One region of the Peribacillus sp. FSL E2-0218 genome, then DNA from elsewhere that is predicted to be linked to it. Evidence: riboswitches for the same ligand, from Rfam matches in the RefSeq annotation. Region 1 holds a riboswitch; each other region holds the start of a gene.
The links. Region 1 has a riboswitch for thiamine pyrophosphate ahead of thiC (phosphomethylpyrimidine synthase ThiC). Riboswitches for the same ligand answer to the same signal wherever they lie in the genome.

Region 1 (5,912 bases):
TTTTAGATGGTATATAATTCGGCAGCGGAACTTTGTGAGGGGATTGAACAAGTGTATCCTTCCATTCACGTTCAATTGACGATGGAAATAGTCGATAAGAGATTGGGACCTGTAAAGGCGGAGGCAGAGATTTCCATCAAGCCCGTTAAGTCACAGGGGTATCTTGAAGTGCTGGTGGAAGAATTGGAATCGGAGCATATCTTTGCTGATGAAAATGGAAGCATCTATGGCAGCTTTGGCATTGATCAAAGCATCGAGATCTATGATGAAGTGCTGGCCGTCATTCCATTCGATGAGATAATCGGCAAGGAAAATTGGAATGAGATAGTGGATGCCTCAATCACAGAGAATAAGCTTAAGGAACAGCTCGGAAAAGCCCTAAATGATTATCAATTCAGTGATTTAAGCGGAAAATATAAATTCAGGAAAAGATGTACGATCACCGAGCTTCAATTCATAGATTGATAGATCAATGGAGAAGGCAAATGCTTTCTCTTTTTTCCTTCTCTTGATAAATTTTCTCCTTTGTTAGATAAAGTGACGGAAAGGGTAGTAAAGCAGAGAAGTCCACGGCAATATCATCAAGTCTTGCTTGGTCGAGAAATGATAGCGGGACACTTTACAGGGAATATAGAGGCAATGCATTTGTCTTGGTTATATAAAATACATACTGAATCAATCAATAAAAGAATTTGCATGATGAAGAGGAGTACATATGAAAATTGGGTTGGTAAGGCATTTTAAGGTGGCACATGAATTCCCGACCGGGAGATCCGTGTCGGCGGATGACATGAAGCAGTGGTTCATCGACTATGATGCTGCGGATATCATTTATGGATCGACTTCATTAGGTCAGGCGGAGTGGGAGGAATGCTATTGCAGCGATATGCCGAGAGCGGTCAAGACAGCGGAACATATTTTCCCTGGCACGATTCATTTTATGGAAGAACTGCGGGAAATCCCTTCCCCACCCCTAAAAGGGGAGTTGAAGCTGCCGTTCATCCTTTGGGCCATTTGGATTCGCTGCTGCTCTGTCATGAACAAGCAAACGAGAGCGGAAATAAAGCGTGCAAAGCGGAGGATCAATAAAGCATTGGACGAGATCTTTGCGAAGGGGGAAAGGGATGTCTTGATCGTGAGTCATGCCGCACTTATGGTCTTTTTAAGGAAAGAGTTGATAAGACGGGGGTTCGGCGGTCCCCAATTCAAGCTTGCCAGCAATGGAAGGCTGTATGTTTTCGAAAGGTGATGAATGAGCATTTAAGCTTCTCAACCAGGAAAGCAGAAAGTTACTGTCATTTTCCGAATAATTATTCATTTCCCCATGATTGTAGTTTATGATTGTACTAATGTAATTTTAGCGAATTCCATAATGGGGAAAGAGGTCGGATATTTTGATTAAGGCAGTTTTTTTTGATTTGGATGATACATTACTATGGGATCAGAAAAGCGTGAAAGAGGCTTTTGTTGCCACATGCGAAGCGGCTAGGGAGAAATATGATTTAAATGTCGGCGAGCTTGAAGACGCGGTGCGAAAGGAAGCGCGTGAGCTTTACTCTTCTTACGATACATATGCATTTACACAAATGATCGGAATCAACCCTTTTGAAGGACTGTGGGGAAATTTTAACGATGATCATGAGCAATTCCGGAAGATGGCGGAGATTGTACCGGCTTATCGCAGTGAAGCTTGGACGAGGGGCTTGAAGTCATTAGGTATCGATGACCCTGAATTCGGCCTTGAACTGGCAGAACGTTTTCCAGCGGAAAGGCGTAAAAAACCGTTTATCTACGAAGAGTCCTTCCAAGTTCTGGATGAATTGAAGGGGAAGTACAAATTACTTTTGCTGACGAATGGTTCACCAGAACTGCAGAATACCAAACTTGAAATCACACCGGAACTGGTCCCTTATTTTGATCGAATCGTCATCTCAGGAGCGTTTGGCCGCGGTAAACCGGATGCGTCCATTTTTGAGCATGCTTTGAAAATCATGGAGCTGGATAAAGATGAAGTATTGATGGTCGGCGATAATTTGATGACGGACATCCTCGGGGCATCGAGAGTGGGTATAAAGTCGGTCTGGATAAATCGCGAGGATAAGGAACGGACTGAGGTGGTTCCAACCTATGAAATCAAGCATTTGAAGGAGATCTTCCCTATTCTTGAGAGCCTGGAAGATTAAGTCATTGATCTCGATTGCTTAATGATTCAGGGAGCGGATGATAGAAATATTAGGACTTTAAAATGATTTACAGAATGAAACGGGTGAGATATAGTTACCCTGTGTTCGATTATATTGTTCAGACTAGGGGTGTCCAATAAACGTTGGGCTGAGAGAGAAGCGCGTAAAGCTTCTTAACCCTCAGGACCTGATCTGGTTCATACCAGCGTGGGGAAGTTAGAATCTACTAAGCAATGACGATACATGGGGTCATTTCTGTAGTCATACTAACGTCAGCCAGGTCTTGAATCGGAGATCTGGCTTTTTCGTGCGAAAATGAATTGGATTTTGTCCTTTTTAAATCAATTAAAAAGGAGAAATGAAATCATGATGGGTAATTCAGTAAACGACTTGAACGTTTCGATTATGTCCAGTTTTGCAGGAAGTAAAAAAGTGTATGTAGAGGGATCCAGACCGGATATTAAAGTACCAATGCGTGAAATTACGCTAAGTCCGACTACCGGGACCTTCGGTGAGGAGGGAAATCCGCCTTTACGGGTGTATGACACGAGCGGTCCCTATACGGATACGGCATATCCGGTGGATATTCATAAAGGCCTCGACCCGATCAGACGCAGCTGGGTCCTGGAGCGTGAAGACGTCGAGGCCTATGATGGACGGGAAATAAAACCCGAGGATAATGGATACAAAAAAACAGGGTCACAATCCAATGCCGATATCTTTCCAGGATTGAAACGGAATCCGTTACGGGCGAAGGTGGGGAAAAATATTACCCAGCTCCATTATGCACGCAAAGGCCTCATTACACCTGAAATGGAGTTCATCGCGATTAGGGAAAATGTCGACCCCGAGTTCGTGAGAGAAGAGGTAGCGAGCGGAAGGGCGATCATTCCTGCAAATATTAACCACCCTGAAAGCGAGCCGATGATCATCGGACGTAATTTTCACGTGAAAATAAATGCCAATATTGGAAACTCGGCCGTCAGCTCATCGATTGAAGCCGAGGTGGAGAAAATGACTTGGGCGACCAGGTGGGGAGCAGACAACATCATGGACCTTTCCACAGGGAAGAATATCCATACGACACGGGAATGGATCATCAGGAATTCGCCGGTGCCAGTTGGAACGGTCCCGATCTATCAAGCGTTGGAAAAAGTGAATGGAATTGCAGAAGACTTAAATTGGGAGGTCTTTCGGGACACGTTAATCGAGCAGGCTGAGCAGGGAGTCGATTACTTCACCATACATGCTGGTGTGCTTTTGCGGTATATCCCCCTAACGGCAAAGCGGGTAACGGGGATCGTATCCAGAGGCGGGTCGATCATGGCTCGATGGTGCCTGGCCCATCACAAAGAAAGCTTTCTCTATACTCATTTTGAAGAGATTTGTAAAATCATGAAGGCATATGATATCTCATTCTCATTGGGAGACGGGCTTCGTCCCGGATCGATTGCAGATGCGAACGATGAAGCACAATTTGCAGAATTGGAAACATTGGGGGAATTGACGAAGATCGCTTGGAAGCATGATGTTCAAGTCATGGTGGAAGGTCCTGGACATGTGCCGATGCATTTGATCAAGGAAAACATGGATAAGCAGCTGGAAGTGTGTCAAGAAGCCCCGTTCTATACTTTAGGGCCTTTGACAACAGACATAGCTCCTGGCTACGATCACATTACATCGGCGATTGGTGCTGCAATGATTGGCTGGTTTGGAACGGCCATGCTCTGTTACGTAACACCTAAAGAGCATCTGGGCCTTCCGAACAAGGAAGATGTTCGAGTCGGTGTCATTACTTACAAAATTGCCGCCCACGCAGCTGACCTTGCAAAGGGCCATCCGCATGCACGAAAACGTGACGATGCCCTCTCCAAGGCTAGGTTCGAATTTCGGTGGAGAGATCAATTCAACCTTTCCCTCGATCCCGAAAGAGCTGTCGAATACCATGATGAAACTCTGCCGGCTGAAGGTGCCAAAACGGCACACTTCTGCTCCATGTGCGGACCTAAATTCTGCAGTATGAGAATTTCTCAGGACATACGTGATTTAGCGAAAGAAAAGGGGCTCGGTTTTGAAACCGTAATTGGCGAAGGACTAAAAGAAAAAGCGAATGAGTTCAGGAAAACGGATGGAACCATCTATCAATGATTGGTGAGAGGCAGAATTCGCTGAATCGGGTCATCCAAATAAAAGGTGAAATGAAAGTACTGGAAGCAAAATTGGAGCAACTGAAGAAAGAGCTGAACATGCTTCGGGAAAATTGCACGCATGAATTTGAAAAAAAAGACTATATACAAAAATGCATAAAATGTCACTTAATCGAAAGTCTGCATTGGTAGAGATTATTCATTGGGAAAGGAAAAGGGATAGGACCAGTCCTATCCCTATCTTTATTATTGTTTCATCTGATTGATTTCCTGGATGCACTCCTGGACGAGGGTCACTGCCTGACTCATGGTCGCACCTCCGCCGAATGCCGCTGTAACACCAACGGCTTCAAGGATTTCCTGTTCCGAACAGCCTTGATCCAGGCACCCTTTAGTATGATAGATGATGCAGTATTCATCTTGTGAGTACAAACTGATTCCCAATGCGATAAGCTGTTTTTCCTTTTTGGTCAATTGACCTTCTTTAAAGCACTCTTCCGTAAAGGAATTGAATTTCTCGGCAAGGTCGGGCATTTTCTCCGTAAAGGCACCAATTCCAGCCTTATAATCATGAAGAGCATTTTCAGTAGAATTCTTTGCTTCAAATTCCATTTTCCATTCAGCTCCATCCTAAGTTTAATTCATCAAAAATTAGTATGAGCCAAATGGAGCCTGATTAATCAAGAAACATCGGAGTTTATTATTGATCTTTTTGTCGCTAAATGGCAATTGATTCCTTCGGACGGGCAGCTTTGAACCATTGGCAGCAAAGGATGCAGATAAGCACAAGGTCAACGGCATCACCTGCATAGTACATTAACATTCCGCCACTCTCTGCCTGTTCCTTCATGACTCCGCTAGGTGGATGGGCATATATGTATTTAGAAAGGATATCATGTCCGGCCAATGAAAGGGCAAACACGATCATCCGGAACTTGAAGGTGAGCGGGTGCGGTGCCGGATCGATGTAAATCATGGAGGCAGTGAATAAATAGCCCGCTGCGAATACATGGAAATGCACCAATGCGTGCAGCGTGATATTGTGCTGCATCGCCCCATACAGGCCAGTCGTATAGAGGATCCATAGCCCGCCAATATTGAGAATGGACGCAGAGATGGGGTGGCTTATAATCCGCAATGGCCAGCTTTTCAACAATCTAGATAGGCGGCGGGCCGATTGCACATCCAACGTTCTAAGAGCAAGTGTAATGGGGGCGGCGAGTACCAAGAGAATGGGTGCAAGCATTCCAAGCAATAAATGGCCGACCATGTGTGCCGTAAAGTCCATATGTGCCCGAGCGGCTATGGGGCCGACTATTGCAGAGGCTGCACTCATGACGCCAAGAATCCAAAACAACGTGCGCGATAATGGCCATTTTTTATATCGGCGTCCTGAATATAAGGCAGCTCCTATATATATCAAGATAACTAGTGCGAATGATCCCAACAGCATCGGTTCAAACCAAGCGCCGCCATCATGAAGATGTCCGTCACTGTGCATGATGGTTGTCCGCTTTCACATTAAGTAAGCTGCGCCGTGTCCGGATGATCAAGACAAGGCCGAACAAAATCATTGCAGACG
Region 2 (5,912 bases), 1.4 Mb from region 1:
CTCACATTACATGATGTGATCGCCCAGTCAATTCAAAAAGATCCAGCCAAGCACGAGGAAGAAATCCAAAAGCGTATTAGAATCGGGAATTCCATGGTATTAACAAGTCAAGGTATCTCCTTCCTTCACGCAGGTCAAGAATATGGAATTACCAAACAGTGGAAAGATAAAGAGAAGCCAGAGGCGAAGTACACATACATGACTGATGAAAATGGAAAACCGTTTGAAAACCCTTATTTCATTCACGATTCCTACGATTCTACGGATGTAATCAACCAATTCGATTGGGAGGCTGTAACAAATGATACGATTCATAAGGAAACAATGGAATATACAAAAGGGTTAATTGAGCTGAGAAAATCGACCAATGCGTTCCGATTGGGTTCTCGCTCTCTCGTGGATTCTAATGTAACGATGATTGCCGCACCTGAGATTGAAGAGACCGATCTGGTCCTGGCCTATAAAAGTATTTCCACAGGAAAAAAAGGAAAAGATACCTATTATGTGTTCATCAACGCCGATGAGAAACAGAGATCGCTTACACTAGATGTAGATTTAAGAAAAGGTAAGGTACTTGTCGATGATGATGAAGCGGGCCGGAAGCAAGTCAAGAAAGTATCGGGCTTGACGGTGAATAAAAACCAAATCACCATCGATCCTTTAACAACGGTCGTGATTAAGCAGAAATAAGTGAAATGAACCCAAAAAGTTAGAATAGTTAGGCAACCATGAGGGCATGAAACCGGAAATCTTCCGGACTCATGCCTTTTTATTTCACTTTAATTCACTGATGATTGTAATAATGTATGTAATTTTCCAGTTTTTCTTTGGAATGCTCCATAAAATTCTGTAAATAAAGTAATTCAGATTTTAATAAGCCGAAGAAGTTTTCCATCACAGTGATGTCGAGACAATTTCCCTTCCGAGACATACATTGTGTAATCCCGTATGTCTTCAAGGTATGTGAATTTGATTTCATCTGGTAATGCCAGACTTGATCCGAATGAAGGATGCGTGAATCTTCCAATTCCAATCGCATAAGGACCTGGTCTACCATCTGGGAGACTAAAGGTTAAATTGGACTTGATTGGATATTGCAGGCGATGATTTCTCCAATTAAATCCAGAGAATACACCAATGGATTTAGCTATCCTTTTAACCCTCTCTGTACCTTGAAAATATCTTTGTACAGCTTGTATTTAATGTTGTGGTGTGAATTTGGCCATAAAGAAACTGCACCTCCAATAGATAGACGTTTTTTTCTAACAATTGGGGTGCAGATCAGATACCTGCCTGCGTTTTTTTGAAAATTATGGTACGATTTGTTTATTAATAAGTCGGAGGGGTGGAAGATGCTTCAGGAAAATATCAACATTAAATTCATCGCGGAGAAGGCGAATGTTTCCATCGCTACCGTATCAAACGTGATCAATTCCAAGGGCAGGGTATCAGTGGAAACAGCCCTTCGTGTGAAAGAGGTCATCGACAGTTATCAATATAGCGGGAACCTGGCTGCCAAAAATCTTCGGACAAGGAAGTCCTACCTATTTGGAGTGGTCGTTTCTCTTTTACAGCCGGAAGGTAGGATTAAGAATAACCTGTTTTATTGGGAGTTGGTCTCAGGGATTGAATCAAAGGCAAGGGAAAAATCATTTGATATTGTCCTTAAGGGAATCGAATCCCCCGAAGAACTGACAACCTTTATAACTCAAAGGAACCTGGATGGACTGATTCTTGTAGGTGCGAAATCGGATTCGCCAGTTGTAGCAAAAGTGAAAGAGCTGGATCTTCCGATTGTGTTTTTGGACAGCTACTTGGATGAGTCGGCTCCTTTTCAAGTAGGGATTGATGACGCATTCGGCGGACGCGTCGCAACCGAGCATTTGTTATCACTTGGTCATCAGCGCATAGCCCTCATCACTGGGGACTTGGAGCCGGACTCTGTGAACGGACGGCGGTTTCGTGGATACCGATCTGCGCTTCAGGAAAATCGCAGCTTTGACCAAAATCTCATATTCGAATCAGACACGTCCGCTCAAGGCGGTTTTGAAGCGACTGAAAAGATAATAACAGAAACAAATGCCACTGCCATCCTTTCTTTTTCAGACGTGTCCGCCTTAGGGGTGTACAAATGCCTGAACGAAAAAGGTTGTAAAATTCCTGACGATTATTCTGTAGTAGGGTTTGATGGATCTTACTTTTCTACTTTTATGACGCCGACTTTAGCAACAGTCAAACAGGATGTAGGGGAAAAAGGTGAAAAAGCCGTAGATTTACTCTTTTTACAAATAGAAGATGCAAATCGTCTCAAACAACAATCGCGAATTTCGCTACCTGTTACATTTATGGTAGGGAGTAGCACAGCTCCTCCTAGATCAACACGCCGCTGATCTGTTGGAGGGGCCCTATCTTATCCGCTTTGATTCCTTTTCCATGAGCTCTAAAAAAAAATCAGCAATAAGGCTGGATGTTGCCATACCTCTTTATTTCATGATAATCAAGGAAATTGACAAAAACGGCCACCACCGAGGAAATGATTGATACACAGATTGATTTAAGAAGAAACTACAAAAATCGTGTCATGAAAAAATGAAGCTTTGGAAAGATGATCATATCAAAAATATTGATTAAAGTTAGATGGTGCAAATACACCCAGCAGCTAATAAAGATACTATCGCTAAACCAGCTCCAAAAATCATTGAATTAACAAAAATATCTTTAAGTGCCATAATAGTCCAAATTGACGAGTAATCCGCCAACCTTGGCAAACTAGCAATCCAACCTTATAAGGTATCGGCCAGAAAACTTTTCTAATCTGTTTGACAATTTAATTTATCGTGTTAATATAAAGGCAACTGCATGATATATACAATTTGTACCACTAGGGGTGCTTTATTGGTAAAAGCTATTTTACCTGAGAAGCTGAGATTAAAGTATGACTTTAAGACCCTTAGAACCTGATCTGGTTTATACCAGCGTAGGGAAGTGGGGGCTGGAACAATACGTTTTTGTATTATTTCAAGTAAAACCACTTTCTTACGTCAAAGAAAGTGGTTTTTTATTTGCCAAAAAAAAGGAGGTTCTTTCACGGTTCAGTCTTTAAAAAAATAAAAATTTGGAGGAAATGATGATGAAGTTTTCAGAGGAAATTCGGCAGGAAGTGGATCATATTTGGGAAGCGAGTTTTAATCACCCATTTGTTAAAGGAATAGGTGATGGTACATTACGTTTGGAATGTTTTCGTTTTTATGTTTTGCAAGATGCTTATTATTTATCACATTTTGCTAGAGTTCAAGCATTAGGGGCAGTCAAAGCTCCAGATTTACATACAACCAGCAGGCTTGCCGGCCATGCACAAGGTACATATGAAGCGGAGTTGAAGCTTCATGAGAATTTTTCTGAGAGATTAGGAATCACAAAAGAAGAAAGGGATGATTTCAAGCCTGCACCGACTGCTTATGCCTATACTTCCCATATGTATCGTGCGGCTTATTCGGGACATTTAGGAGATGTTATTGCAGCGATCCTGCCGTGTTATTGGCTGTATTATGAAATAGGTGAAAAGCTGCAGGGGTGCATACCCGATGAGCCGATTTATCAAGAATGGATAGCGGCGTACGGTGGAGAGTGGTTCCGCACCTTGGTGGAAGAACAAATTGCGAGGCTTGATGAGATTGCTGAAAAAGTAACGGATGCAGATAGAGAACGGATGAAAGAGCATTTTATCCTTAGCAGCCAGTATGAATATTCATTTTGGGAAATGGCTTACGATTTGGAAACATGGCCGGTGCATAAGGAAACACTAGAAGTGTAAAGGAGATTAATAACCATGAAAAAAGGGTTGAAATTAACGGATGTTTTAGTCACGATCGTGATTGCTGTAGCATTTGGGATCATCTATATCCTCTGGGGTTCGATTTATTATTTCGCTAAACCATTGGGGTTACATGTAGATCAACTTATTTATGGAATGTGGTTTATTGCTGGTCCCGTAGCCTTTTTAATTTTACGGAAACCGGGTGTGGCACTTCTGGCGGAGATAGCTGCAGCTTCCGGTGAATTCTTTCTAGGTTCGCCATGGGGGCTGACCGTCCTCTTATATGGGGTCGTGCAAGGGTTGTTCGCGGAGCTGGTGTTCATGGTGTTCAGATATAAAAAATTCAATATGTCAGTGGCTGTATTAGCGGCGATCGCTTCTTGTTTGGGTTCAGTCTTCATGGATTTTGCATATGGGGAAATTGGAGCGCTCTCTACCTGGAATCTATCGTTATTCATGATAGCGAGGTTCATAGGTTCCGTTTTCTTTGCCGGTGTGACTGCTTACTACTTAGTTAAGGTTTTAGAAACAACAGGGGTAACGAATCTTGTACGTCCAGTTTCTAGTAAAGATTATGCAGAGCTGGATCAAAAGTAGAGGTTGATGTGTATGGAACAAATCGTTTCTGTTGAGAAGTTAAGAATGAAATTTCCTGGTGATGAGTCCATGATCTTCAAGGATCTATCGATCTCATTTGGGAAAGGTGAAAAAGTGTTATTGTTGGGACCATCAGGATGTGGAAAGTCGACCCTTTTACAAGTGTTAAGTGGATTGATTCCGAATTCCATTGAAGTGCCGTTGAAAGCGGGAAAATTGAAGTGTCCTTCCTCATGGGGATATGTTTTTCAAGATCCTGATAGTCAGTTTTGCATGCCATTTGCCGATGAGGAAGTTGCTTTCGTTCTCGAGAATCTTTCCGTCCCTAAGCAAGAAATGAAAGAGAAGATCCAACATCACCTTCATCAAGTTGGATTGAACTTAAGAGCTATTCATACAAGTATTGATACATTATCAGGCGGCATGAAACAGCGTCTGGCAATCGCTTCAGTACTGGCCCTTGAACCAGAAGTTCTGTTTTTAGATGAACCGACTGCCATGCTCGATCCGGAAGGAACAAAAGAAATGTGGGAATTATTGAAGGAAGTCGGTAGAGGTAAAACGGTTATTGTAGTGGAACATAAAACTGACCATGTTTTAGAATTCATTGATCGAATCGTGCTTTTTAATGATGAAGGTCAAATTATTGCTGATGGCCCAAAAGACACCATTCTTTCACGGTATAAAAATGAAATGAAAGAACATGGGATATGGTTCCCTGGTGTTTGGGATGAGTATGTTAAGAATCATGCACCTGTTCGTAAACAACCACTCACGGATGATGTTCCTCTTATGCAAGTCCGAGATTTTAGCGGTTTTCGGAATAAAGAAGAGAAAATCAAGGTTGATGAGCTCGAGGTCACTTCAGGGGAATGGATTGTAATCAGGGGAGAAAATGGAGCGGGTAAGAGTACTCTTTTGCATGCACTGATGCAATTCATTAAAACGAGTGGTATCTATGATTTAATGGGGACCTCCATTAAAAGAGTGAAAAACCCAATTGATCATATGACGTTTGTGTTTCAAAATCCTGAGTTTCAGTTCGTTGCAAATACGGTATATGAAGAAATTGCTTATTCATTGCGGATAGATAAAAGGCCGCAACAAGAAATAGATGAGAGAGTCCGTTCATTGCTTAAAGTGTTCCGCCTTGAGGCACATCGGGATAAACATCCATTTCAATTATCAATGGGTCAAAAACGTCGCTTAAGTGTAGCCGCTTCAATCGTTAAAGACAAGAAAATCATTCTCTTGGATGAGCCTACCTTTGGTCAAGATTCGAAGAATACCTTTGCTCTACTGGAATGGCTTGAGGTATATCGAAGCCGCGGCGTAACCGTAATCATGGTTACGCATGACGATCATATTTCAAAAAACTTCGCAACGAGGATCTTGACGGTTCAGGATGGGAACGTAATAAGTGATGAAAAAGTCATCCAGCCAGGATGTATGGAAACCGAAGTTTCTCAATATAAAAGGAGTGTCATGTAGATGACCG
Region 3 (5,912 bases), 600 kb from region 1:
GATTGAAAAGGCAGGACGTAAATTCGTTCTGATCACATACTTGATCGGTACGGCCATCAGTGCCTATTTCTTTGGCTCGGCCGAAGAGTTAGCTCTCCTTATTGCATCTGGAATGTTTCTGTCATTCTTCAATCTGGGAGCATGGGGTGCACTTTATGCATATACACCTGAGCAGTACCCAACCGCGGTTCGAGGTACAGGCACTGGGTTAGCGGCCGGCATCGGCAGGATAGGCGGTGTCCTCGGACCCTTGCTTGTCGGGTATTTGGTTGCTTCAAGCACTCCGATTTCAACGATTTTCACTATTTTTACAATCGCCATTCTCGTGGGTGCCATTGCAGTAGCCTTCGGTAAAGAAACAAAGAATACCGTTTTGACATAAAGATGGAGGGGACTGAATGTTAGTCCCCTCTTTTGCGTCATGTGAATACTTTTATCCTTTCTAAAAGGGATGTGGAAGCCTCCCGCGGATTTTTTGCATTCATGATGGCTGAAACCACGGCGGCTCCGGCCAGGCCTTTATCAGTAAGTGAGGCAATGTTATCGGTATTGATGCCCCCGATGGCCACGGCTGGAATTGATACGCTTCGGCAGATTTCCTCCAATTCGCGGATCGCCATTGGCGTTGCATCTTGCTTTGTCTTCGTAGGGAAAACCGAACCAACGCCGATATAGTCCGCTCCATCTCGTTCCGCTTCGAGAGCTTCCTTCAGATTCGAAACGGATACACCGATAATCATTTCTTCTGGGACCATTTGCTTGATGACGGAAAGCGGGAGGTCATCCTGGCCAATATGTATCCCGTCCGCGCCAATAGCAAGGGCTATATCCACCCGGTCATTAATGATCAGGGGAGTGGACAATTCGTTCAATACCTGCTTTAAGGCCGCAGCTTTTCTATAAAAGGACAGGGATGAATTGTTCTTCTCCCTAAGTTGTACAGCCGAAACGCCACCAGCAATCGATTCCGAGATGATTTTGGTCAAGTTTACAATATCTATCGACTCTTCCGTAACTAAATATAGGCTTAAATCAATGTGTGATTTTTTCATTCATTTTCACCTCATTCATCCACATTTCCTTATCCATTCTTGATATTGCGTCAATTAAGCGCACCCGAAAGGTTCCTGTGCCTTCATGCTTTTGCAAGGTTTCAGCAGCGATCTCCCCTGAAATGCTCATCGTCGAGATTCCGGCAACTGCTGCAGCATAATAGTCGTCCGTGATTCCGGAAAAGGCGCCGATAAGTGCGGTGGCCATACATCCCGTGCCTGTTACATTCGTTAATAGAACGTTCCCGTTATCAATGAGGGATGTGTGCTTCCCGTTACTAACAGCGTCGATAGCCCCGCTGACCACGACGACACTATTCAACTCCTTTGCCGCAGCTGCAGCAAGAGCCTCATTGCTAATCGCCAGTTCCTCTGAGTCGACTCCCCGTGTAACGATATCGCCGCCGATCAAACGGTGAATCTCGCTCGCATTACCGCGGATGATCTGGAAGGAGACCTTCTTTAGAAGCTCACTGGCTTTCTCTGTTCGATACGGTGTGGCGCCGACTCCCACAGGATCCAAAATGACCGGGATATTTCTGGAGTTTGCCGTCCTACCGGCTATCTCCATGGCTTCCAGGGATTTTTCATCAATCGTACCGAAATTCAGGACAAGTGCATCCGCCAACTTGACCATCGCTTCGACTTCCTTGGGACTGGATGTCATCACAGGTGATCCACCGATGGCAAGCGTGGCATTTGCACAATCGTTGACCGTAACAAAGTTGGTGATTTGGTGTACAAGTGGTTTTCTTTCTTTTACCTTTTCAAACAAGTCAGCTGCCGAAAACTTTATATTCATATGGATTCACTCCGTTCTTTTTTTGAAAATGAATGAAAATGATGGACAGGCCCATGTCCCCCTCCTATTGAAAAACTATTCCGTATCGCTTCGGAGATATACAGCTTGGCCTGCACGATCGACTCTTGCAGCGATTGTCCATTAGCCAAGTTGGATGCAATGGCGGAGGAGAGGGTACAGCCAGTCCCGTGAGTGTTTTTCGTATGGATTCTTTCTCCTTTTATCCAGTGAAAGTTCTTTCCATCATAAAAGAGGTCGTTTGGGTTTCCCTCTGCATGCCCCCCTTTAAGTAAAACGGCATTGGAACCCAATTCAATCAAGGATAAACAAGCCTTGTAAAAGTCTTGCTCCGTTCGAATCGATAAACCAGTAAGTACCTCCGCCTCCGGTACATTAGGGGTGATGAGCGTTGCAAGCGGGAGCAAGTTCGTTTTTAGGGCAGTAACGGCTTTTCCGTCCAGCAAATGGTGGCCGCTTTTGGAAATCATGACTGGGTCAAGGATGACGATGGCCGGTAAGTAGGTATTAAGAGCTTCAGCGACTGTTTCGACGATTTCTTTTGAACCAAGCATGCCGATTTTTACTGCATCGACGTGTATATCTTCGAAAACGGCAGCCATTTGATCAGTGATGATATCCGTGTCGATCGCCTGAACGGAACGAACTTCCTTTGTGTTTTGTGCAGTGACGGCCGTGATGACGGACATCCCGAAGATCCCATGTGCAGAAAATGTTTTGATATCGGCTTGTATCCCTGCGCCGCCCCCTGAGTCAGAGCCTGCGATGGTTAATGCTTTTTTCATGGAAAAACCCCTTCACATAAGTATTTTTCAATAATATTTTCAGTAAAATGAAAGCGAAAATGGCACCTGCCATTGAACTAAGCATAAAAGCTGGCATAATGCCAAAAAGAGCTGCTTTTTCCCCTAAGAGGAGTACCGCGATCGGATAACAGGCAAGCGAACCTAGAAGGCCGGTCCCCGTCACTTCCCCTAGACAGGCGAAAGTCAATCGCTTGGTTTTACGGTAAAGGAACGCAGCCAGCAGTGCACCGATCATACTGCCAGGAAAGGCGAAAAGTGATCCCGTACCAGATATATTTCTCAACAAGGAAACGAGGAAAGCTTGCGTAACCGCATAGGCAGGGCCGAGTAAAACAGCTGTCAGGACATTGGCCAGGTGCTGAATCGGAAAAGCTTTCACAAATCCTACCGGGATGAATATAAAGGAACTGGTTATAGTCGTTATGGCTGTGATCATTGCCGTCAACGTCATTTTTCTGATTGTGTTGATCATCATGTCTACGACCTACAAGGGCCAATCCTGCTCATTTTGAACCATGTCCCAGAATAAATATTCGTAGCGGGAGGTCACCAAGAAGTGCTTTTCCAGTCTCTGCAGTTCTTTTTCAGGCATCCCTTCCGTCAATTCCTCCAATAAAGCAATCAGCCACTTATGTGCTTCACCGAATTCTGGGGAGGAATAGGATTCAATCCATTTTGCATAGGGGTTGTTATCCAAATTCTTGCCATTTCGTTCTTTTAAAAGCAGACCGATTTCATAATAATCCCAGGCACAAGGGAGAAGACAGGCGATTAAATCTGCCAAAGTACCATGTTGAGCAGCATTCAGCATGTAACCCGAATAGGCAAGGGTAGTGGGAGTAGGTTCCGTATCTTCCAATTGCTGTGAAGTAATTCCGAACTCCAAGGCATAATGCCTATGGATATCCATTTCGACCTGTATCGTTTCATTCAAGATTTCCGCAAACTTTGCCATGGTTTCAACATTATGCGCTTTAATGACACCTAAAGCGAAAAGCTTGGAATAATCCATCAAATAGATATAGTCCTGCTTCAAGTAATAAGCAAACTTATGTTCAGGAAGCGTTCCGGTTCCGATAGCTTGGACAAAGGGATGTGAATGGTTCCTTTCCCAAATTTCCTTTGCGCGTGCATGAAGTCTGTCACTGAAGGTTTCTGTTTTAATATTTTTCATGTTCATCCCCCTTTATATGGAAAGATTATTTAGGGCCAATAAAAAACCCCCGTTCCTGAATAACGGAACGGGGCAGATGGATATAGCCGGAATGGGCGATCTCATCCACTTTCCTCCGCCGGTATGAGCCGGTTCAGGTTCAAAGGGTCCGGAAATTACTTCCATCTCAGTCTTGACAAGACTCCCCTAGTGGTGTGCATTGTATGTAATTACTGCCATCATATCAGAAAGCCAAGAAAATGCAACCCGCCTTTGAAAGGGAAGAGAGTGGAAAAAAGGGGAACGAGGCAATTGACTTTTGTGAATTATTGGGATAAGATAATGTTCACATCATTTATATAATTGAATTCTTATCCAGAGAGGTGGAGGGACTTGGCCCTATGAAACCTCGGCAGCAGACCCATATGGGAACTGTGCTACATCCAACAAGCGATCGCTTGGAAGATAAGAAGAGCCGTCCGGACCCTGTCAGCCTCTTCTTTAATTGAAGAGGCTTTTATTTTTGTAAAATAGTGTTTAAGGACATAATAGAAAAGGTATATATAATTTGGTGAAATTGAAACTTGTTAAGGTAGCTTAGGCTTTAAGCTGACAAGGAAAGGAGCCATTAATATGGCAGAAGTATTTAAGTGGATCGAACAGAGGAAGGCGTTGCTGATAGAAGAGCTATTGGCGAAGGGTGTATACAAAACCTCTGATGAAAGGCACCTTTATGATGCCCCTTTAAAAGTATTGGAAGATGAATATAAGATCGTTATAAATAGGTCTGATAGCGAGTCTCCTACAGAATGGATGACATAGCAAGAAGCAGGCGATCATTCAATAAAGATCATGTATATAGAAGTATAGAAGGAAGCATTCGCAGTGTACAGTGGTGAATGCTTTTTTATATGGAAAGATTGTTGTCACAAAAAATACATATTTTAAGGATATTATAGGAGTTTTGTCACATTTGACCGCTAAAATAACACATTTTTACCACTCGAAAATAGTTGATTTTAACTACGAGTTTCATTATGATGGAAAGTGTAAAAATATTGAATATATGGGAGGTGTATATAAATTGCTTTCCAAAAAGGTTACCCCTGAAAGAATAGAAGAGAAGAGACAAGAGATGATGGAGTTGGCAAATATTTTTGGTATAAACAGTCTTCTGACGATTCAAGCTAGTCAAGAATTGGATATCCTTTTAAACGCGTTAACGAAGAATAGGAAAGCTGAATATTCAGGAAATTCCTAGGTTTTCTTGAATTCGTGAATCTGGTATACACATGATGGTGGAGTTTTCCGTGTAAACAAAAAAACTATTGCTGAAAGCAATAGCTTTTGAATAATCATGCTTCTATACGTTTACCAAGGATGACCAAATCCCGTTCAACGCCATCGAGCTCGGCAACTTGCGGTAAGTGCGCCCATTCTTCAAAACCAAATTTGGAGAAAAGCTTCATGCTAGGTAAATTATGAGCAAATATGAAACCTAATAGAGTCTTCACCCCTAATTTTGGGCTTACTTCAATCGCCTGTTGAATCGAAACCTTTCCGATTCCTTTTCCCCGGAAATAATCATCGATATAGATGCTGATTTCCGCCGTAGCATTGTAGGCGGGCCTTCCATAGAAAGATTGAAAGCTCATCCATCCTGCGGTTTGTCCTTCAAAAGTAATGATATATAGCGGTCTGCTTTCTGAATTATGCTCCTCAAACCATTTAACCCTCGATTGTACAGATATCGGGTCCGTATCTGCGGTGACCATTCTGGAGGCAATTGTGGAATTGTAAATTTCCACAATTTTAGGCAAATCCGATAATTCAGCCTCTCTGAATTGTATGTACTCGTTCATCATAAACTCTCCAATCCATTCCTTTTATTAACATCCAGAAGTTCCTATTGCATAATTTGATAGTGAATTGTGGACATAACCAAATCATCTGAAAGTTTTATATTATCATACACCTTCTCCTCATTATCTGCCAATTCATTTTAATTGTTACTTATGCTCATTTTTGGGTATGTAACATATAAAATGCTTCTTAGATATAAAACAAAAGGAGAAACGAAT
Region 4 (5,912 bases), 2.3 Mb from region 1:
GATGGTCCAAGGATCGTGACGAATTCCCCTTCCCCCACATGAACATTCAGCTTCTCTAAAATATTCTGTTTACCATCAAAGGAATAGGAAACGTCTTTAATTTCCAGATGCATGCTTTTCATCCTCCTTCCGCTTCCATGAAACAAGGTACCTCTCCAGTAGGGTGATGATTCCAAAAAAGAGCAGGCTCATTCCCATAATGATGAAAATGGCTACAAACACCCGATCGGTCCTGAACGCCGAGGAGGCGAGTGTCATATATACGCCAATCCCGGATTTCGCCCCGAGCCACTCCGAAATGACTGCACCCATTACACTATAGGTCGCCGAGATTTTGAGGCCGGAGAAAATGGACGGAATCGAGTGGGGAAGTTCGAGCTTCCAAAACAACTGTCTGTTTCCCGCTCCCATCATCTTAAAATAATGCTTGAGTTCATACGGTGTCTGGCGCAGGCCATCCAATGAGGCAACGGCAACCGGAAAAAAGCATACAAGCGAAATGACGATGAGCTTAGGCAGCATCCCAAAGCCAAACCAGATCACTAAAAGCGGTGCCAGCACGATGATGGGAATATTCTGTGACAAAATGAGCAAGGGATAGACGGCATCTTTCACACCTGAAAACAGATGTAAGGCCGCAGCAATCAATAAGCCGATACAGCTTCCAATTAAAAAACCGGATATCGCAAGCTCGGTCGTTGATAATAGGTGTCCCAATAGATTATGAAAAGACTCGATTCCTTCAATGAAAATGGCAGATGGAGCAGGAAGCAGCCATTTTTCGATTTTCAATATCGCTGTCGCTGACTCCCATGCGATCAGCAGCAATACTAAAAGAAAGAAGGGAGCCCCCTTCTTCCAAATCCTTCTTCCGATCATGCCCGATACTTCTCCGTCAACGTATCCATCGTGATCCCGCTCGGCTGATATAATATTTTGACTTGGGAAATGACATTCGGCGAACCTAGTTCAATCATTCTTTGATTCATTTTTTCTATCACCGCAAATAGCTGGGAAAGCTCGCCCTCCATGGTTGTTTCCAGGGGGTGAACCTCGTATTTGACACCTGATTCATCTATGATCTTGATTGCTTCATCGACTAAAGGAATGACATTTTCACCTTTAGGAATAATTTGTATACTGATTAAAGAACTGGCCATTTTTTTTCCTCCTAATTAGGTAAAAATTCGTTGGTAAACGCCTCTTCAGGTTTAAAATCACCTTCAAGAAGCTTATTTTCTCTCATCCAATCACTGTAATTCTTCCATATATCAAGCTTTTGTTCACCCCAGCGCGGAGCATCATCCTGATATTTATCCGCAAGCCACGCCTGGCTCTTCCTCACTAGTTTGGCATCCAGGTCCGGAGCGGCCTTCATTAAAATGTCCGCTGCCGCATCGGGATCATCAATCGCAAACTGATACCCTTCAGAAGCTGCATGAACGAATGCCTTAACCGTTTCTGGATCTTCTTTGATCAGCTTTTCGTTCGTTGTCAGAACAGGCGTATAGTAATCGAGCTTATCCGAGTAATCGGTCAAGTAAATCATATTCAGCTTTTCATTTCTCAGCTCGGCCTCGACACCTGTCCACCCATAATAAATCCAGGCGAAGTCTACATCCCTTTTAACTGAGGTGAAAAAATCAGCATCCCCTGTATTGACGATATCGACTTTATTTACATCCGCATTTACTTTTTTCATGAGCGAATCCATGATGGCCTTTTCTACCGGTGACCCCCAGCCACCATATGTTTTCCCTTCAAAATCCTTAGGGGATTTAATGTTTTTATCCGCTGGAGATGCGAATCCAGAGGTATTATGCTGGATGACTGCAGCCAGTGAAACGATCGGCACACCTTGGACGCGGGCCTGGGTAATGCCTTCCTGGTAGCTTACGCCAAATTCTGATTTCCCGGAGGCCACCAGCTTATCCGCACCGGCTTCACCTGGCATGATGATATCGACATCCAATCCTTGTTCTTTAAAATACCCCTTTTCCTTGGCTACATACAATCCTGTATGGTTTGTATTCGGTGTCCAATCGAGAACGACCGATACTTTTTTCATTCCTTCATTATCTTCCTTTTTTGTTGCTTCATCTTTTTCGTTCGTTCCGCCGGCGCCACATCCAGCTAAAAGGAACAACGAAGTCAGCAATGGCAAAAATTTATTCAAGCGGGTATCCTCCTACTCATCGTATAAGATCCACATGCAGGAATATTAAGGGCGCCAGGTGCATTTTGCCAATCATAAAACAAAAAACGCCCGAAGATGAATTCGGACGTTAACATACAAAACGGAAAATCTGTCATAATATGTTCCCTCCGCTGGCACCATCCAGATCAGGTTCAAAGAGTCAGCATCTAAAGGACGCAATCTCAGCCAGCATTACTGGCTCCCCTACATTTCTCGCACATATGGACTTTTCTCTATCATTATATCAATTCATCGCGAAAAGGGAAAACTAATTTGCTTCCGTTAAAAAATCCCCTACACCTGCCATCCGAAACACGCTTCATTACCGGCACTTTTCCTCCTTCACATAATCACTTCCATGCGGATAATCATATAATGACCATGACCTGCAGACATTTCCATGTACCAGATTCATAACTCATAAGCAAAAGGTGGATATGATCATGATCAAGATTAATCACAAATGGTTAGATATCAGTCAACTCCAGCCAGGTATACCATCTGCCAAGGCGCTGGAACTGCTACAATTGCTGGCGGGATATGCGACCGTTTTTGAATACCGGAACTTGGAGGAACTTAATTTCGACATTCAATTGAGGCTTCGAGTCATGGAGGCAGCCATTTCATTAGATAAAAGCGGTGCAGAATTTGCTACACTCGATGAATCGGAAACAAATCAACGATATTGGCACCTCGCAAAGGATGGCACCTTCACCCTCCAGCCAGGAATTCCCCCCCATGTTGCCATTGCAGATATTTTCCAAAGTGGAACGCTATATGCTTTCGAATGCGGGACAGCAATAGTCGTCACGTTCTTAATGGGGATCATGGATGTAATCGGCCCGCGGAAGTTTGACTATCTTTTTTCAGACCTCGTGCTATATGACTGGCATCCCCCAACGAATATGATCCTGCTCGTTCACCGCGGCACCGATTATTTACCAGGGGACTGCGTGTATTTCAAAAACCCGGAACATGATGAAAAAACGCCTGAATGGCAAGGGGAAAATGCGATATTATTAGGGAAAAATCTCTTTTTTGGCCACGGGATCGGCATTACCAATTCTAAAGGAATCATTGATGAGTTAAACGATAATAGAAAATCGAATGCAACCATATCGGCCTACCTGACAGACCATATCGTTAGCCTTGACAGTTCCTATTATTTTGACACGGTCCAACCCTATCCCATCCGCAAAGAACAGGTCCCCCGACTCGAGAGCCTCCCTGATTTGATCGTTTCTGAAATAGGTTCGACGTTTCACCTATCCTGATGCATGGCCCTGCATAAAAAAATGCTTGGAGGAAAAGCTCCGCCAAGCATCTTTTTCATTCATGCACCCATATTCCTCTTGCCTTTGAACCTGCGGGCGCTTGCCTGCCCCCATTTCGTGATGGAGAGCGTATAAACGGCCAAAGCTGACCATATGAACAAAAAGGCTAAAAGATGTGCTTTCGTAAAACTTTCATGATAGACGAATACACCGATCAGTAAAGATAAGGTCGGAGCGATATATTGAAAAATGCCAAGCATCGAAAGCGGGATCTTTTCTGCTCCTTTTGCAAAATATAAAAGAGGTAGCGCCGTGACGATCCCGCCGCCAACCAACAGCAAGCCTGTGCTCCCCGCTGTAAAGAATTTCATGTCTGCCTGGGCCGATAAGTATATCAGGTAACCAAGGGCGAGGGGCGTCACCATCATCGTTTCTAGCGTCAGCCCGATCGCCGATTCGGCCTTGATCATTTTTTTCGCCAATCCATACAATCCAAAGGTCATCGCCAAGACAAGGGAGACCCAGGGAATGGTGCCAAAATGAATCCCAAGGATCAAAACACCGATTCCGGCAAGCGCGAACGACATGATTTGCGCTCCGCTCAATTTTTCCTTTAAGACGATCACGCCCAAGAGGACGCTGACTAGCGGATTGATATAATAGCCAAGGCTGGTGTCGAGAATCCGGCCGGAGTTAACGGCCCAGATGAATACTCCCCAGTTAGCTGTAACGAGCAGTGACGCTGTAAGTAAAGCTATAAAGAGTTTAGGGTTACGAACTATATTCTTGACATAGTCAAGAAACGCTTGCCATTTTTTCATGAACATCAATAATACCAGCATGAAGACGAAAGACCATAATACCCTTTGCGCCAGTATCTCTGTTGCACCGACCCCCTGGAGGAATTTCCAGTACACCGGAACAATTCCCCACATCATATAAGAAAGAGCGGCATAGATCGCTCCTTCTTTTTGTTCATTCACTTTCATAACCTGCCTTCTTTCCATTCATTCCTTGATCTTTTAAAACCATCTACCTATTCTGCATTCCGATGACTCGTTTTGCAACTGTTATTTTCATCATACATGATCCTGCCATCAATGACCGTCATGACCGCTTGAGCTGTTAGGAGATCATCAGGCTTCACTGCAAAGACATCCAAATCAAATACGGTAAAGTCGGCATCATACCCTTTGAAGATCATACCGCGCCGCTTTCCCTGGCCTATAGCCGCGGCACTCCCTTTCGTATATAGAGAAAATGCCTCAAAAACGGTAAGCCTTTCAGCCAAGCCATACCCCGCATCATCACCATCGATTTTCGCTCTCGTGACAGCAGCATGGATCCCCAAAATTGGATTCAGTGGCTCGATCGGTGCATCTGAACCGCCCGCACAAGTGATTCCCATATTCAAATAGGTTTTCCAGGCGTATGAGGATGCCAATAGCTTTGCCGGAACCTTTTCTTCCACCCAAGGAAAATCGGACGGTACGAAACCGGGCTGGATATCAAAGATCACCGGCAGTTTGACTGCCCGCTCCAGCAGCTCCGGCCGGACGATCTGGGCATGGATGAGCCGATCATGCAGTCCGTCTTTCGGAGGCAGAGCTTCAATGGCATTCAATACATATTCAAACGCGAGATCGCCAATGGCATGGGCCGCGATCGGCATGTCTGCCTGCCTTGCTTTTTGCACCCAATGGCGAAGCTCTGCTTCCGTGAATATCGCTACGCCATTCGTACCGCTTTGATCTGCATACGGCTCGCTCAGCAAGGCTGTATGCCCCCCTAAGGAGCCATCGGTGAATATTTTCATGCTATCGAACTTGATATATTGCGTTCCCTCTTGATAACGGCCTCCTGCTGCCAGCATATCTTCAAGGGCCTCATGATGTACGAGCAAATTGGCTCGAAAGGCCATCCCCTTATCCTCGATGACCGATTTAAACGCCTCGTAAGTCGGCACGAAGCCATTGTAATAATGGAGGTCCTCCGTATGGCCTCCCGTCAGTCCAAGCTTATGCGCATCTTGTATCGCCTCTGAAAGCGCAGCTTCGATATAGTCCTGGTCAATGCCGGGAAGGCTGTCCAAAATCAGGTTCTGTGCCTGGCTTTCCTTGAATAGACCATTTAATCGCCCATCGGGATAGCGGCAGATCACACCGCCTGCCGGTTCTTCTGCCTCCTCCTTGATTTCCGCTGCCAAGAGGGCACTGGAATTGACCACCAAGGCATGGCGGCAGATCCTTTTCAAGACGATGGGATGCTCCGTCGATATCTCATCAAGCTCATCCCGTAAAATCAATTCAGGATCAGTCCATTCATTTTCATTCCATCCTTCAGCGACAATCCACTTTCCTGCGGGTGTGACGGCGCACTTTTCCTTCAGGGCGCTCAGGATGGCTTCCCGAGCTTCCATCAAGGAAAGGTCTAGACGAAGC

Region 2: another riboswitch for thiamine pyrophosphate. It lies ahead of tenA (thiaminase II); the one in region 1 lies ahead of thiC (phosphomethylpyrimidine synthase ThiC).
Region 3: another riboswitch for thiamine pyrophosphate. It lies ahead of tenA (thiaminase II); the one in region 1 lies ahead of thiC (phosphomethylpyrimidine synthase ThiC).
Region 4: another riboswitch for thiamine pyrophosphate. It lies ahead of MHI53_RS17770 (ABC transporter substrate-binding protein); the one in region 1 lies ahead of thiC (phosphomethylpyrimidine synthase ThiC).

The regions. Positions count from the first base shown of each region.
Region 1 is NZ_CP150304.1:845,194-851,105, forward strand. It holds gene MHI53_RS04090 (hypothetical protein) at 7-465, shown strand; gene MHI53_RS04095 (histidine phosphatase family protein) at 716-1,249, shown strand; gene MHI53_RS04100 (HAD family hydrolase) at 1,395-2,183, shown strand; TPP riboswitch at 2,299-2,414, shown strand; gene thiC (phosphomethylpyrimidine synthase ThiC) at 2,550-4,331, shown strand; gene MHI53_RS04110 (carboxymuconolactone decarboxylase family protein) at 4,577-4,942, opposite strand; gene MHI53_RS04115 (cytochrome c oxidase assembly protein) at 5,049-5,783, opposite strand; gene MHI53_RS04120 (DUF2243 domain-containing protein) at 5,821-5,912, opposite strand, start outside.
Region 2 is NZ_CP150304.1:2,264,305-2,270,216, forward strand. It holds gene MHI53_RS10955 (pullulanase) at 1-690, shown strand, start outside; gene MHI53_RS10960 (LacI family DNA-binding transcriptional regulator) at 1,353-2,390, shown strand; TPP riboswitch at 2,874-3,001, shown strand; gene tenA (thiaminase II) at 3,131-3,814, shown strand; gene MHI53_RS10970 (ECF transporter S component) at 3,830-4,414, shown strand; gene MHI53_RS10975 (ATP-binding cassette domain-containing protein) at 4,427-5,905, shown strand; gene MHI53_RS10980 (energy-coupling factor transporter transmembrane component T) at 5,906-5,912, shown strand, end outside.
Region 3 is NZ_CP150304.1:1,441,182-1,447,093, forward strand. It holds gene MHI53_RS06895 (MFS transporter) at 1-382, shown strand, start outside; gene thiE (thiamine phosphate synthase) at 420-1,052, opposite strand; gene thiM (hydroxyethylthiazole kinase) at 1,033-1,854, opposite strand; gene thiD (bifunctional hydroxymethylpyrimidine kinase/phosphomethylpyrimidine kinase) at 1,851-2,657, opposite strand; gene thiW (energy coupling factor transporter S component ThiW) at 2,626-3,150, opposite strand; gene tenA (thiaminase II) at 3,163-3,852, opposite strand; TPP riboswitch at 3,946-4,050, opposite strand; SAM riboswitch class I at 4,200-4,303, shown strand; gene MHI53_RS06925 (Fur-regulated basic protein FbpA) at 4,465-4,653, shown strand; gene MHI53_RS06930 (aspartyl-phosphate phosphatase Spo0E family protein) at 4,805-5,092, shown strand; gene MHI53_RS06935 (GNAT family N-acetyltransferase) at 5,187-5,693, opposite strand; gene MHI53_RS06940 (GDSL-type esterase/lipase family protein) at 5,911-5,912, shown strand, end outside.
Region 4 is NZ_CP150304.1:3,688,428-3,694,339, forward strand. It holds gene MHI53_RS17755 (ABC transporter ATP-binding protein) at 1-122, opposite strand, end outside; gene MHI53_RS17760 (ABC transporter permease) at 97-879, opposite strand; gene MHI53_RS17765 (thiamine-binding protein) at 876-1,160, opposite strand; gene MHI53_RS17770 (ABC transporter substrate-binding protein) at 1,172-2,176, opposite strand; TPP riboswitch at 2,304-2,413, opposite strand; gene MHI53_RS17775 (protein-glutamine gamma-glutamyltransferase) at 2,641-3,471, shown strand; gene rarD (EamA family transporter RarD) at 3,531-4,460, opposite strand; gene MHI53_RS17785 (amidohydrolase) at 4,508-5,912, opposite strand, start outside.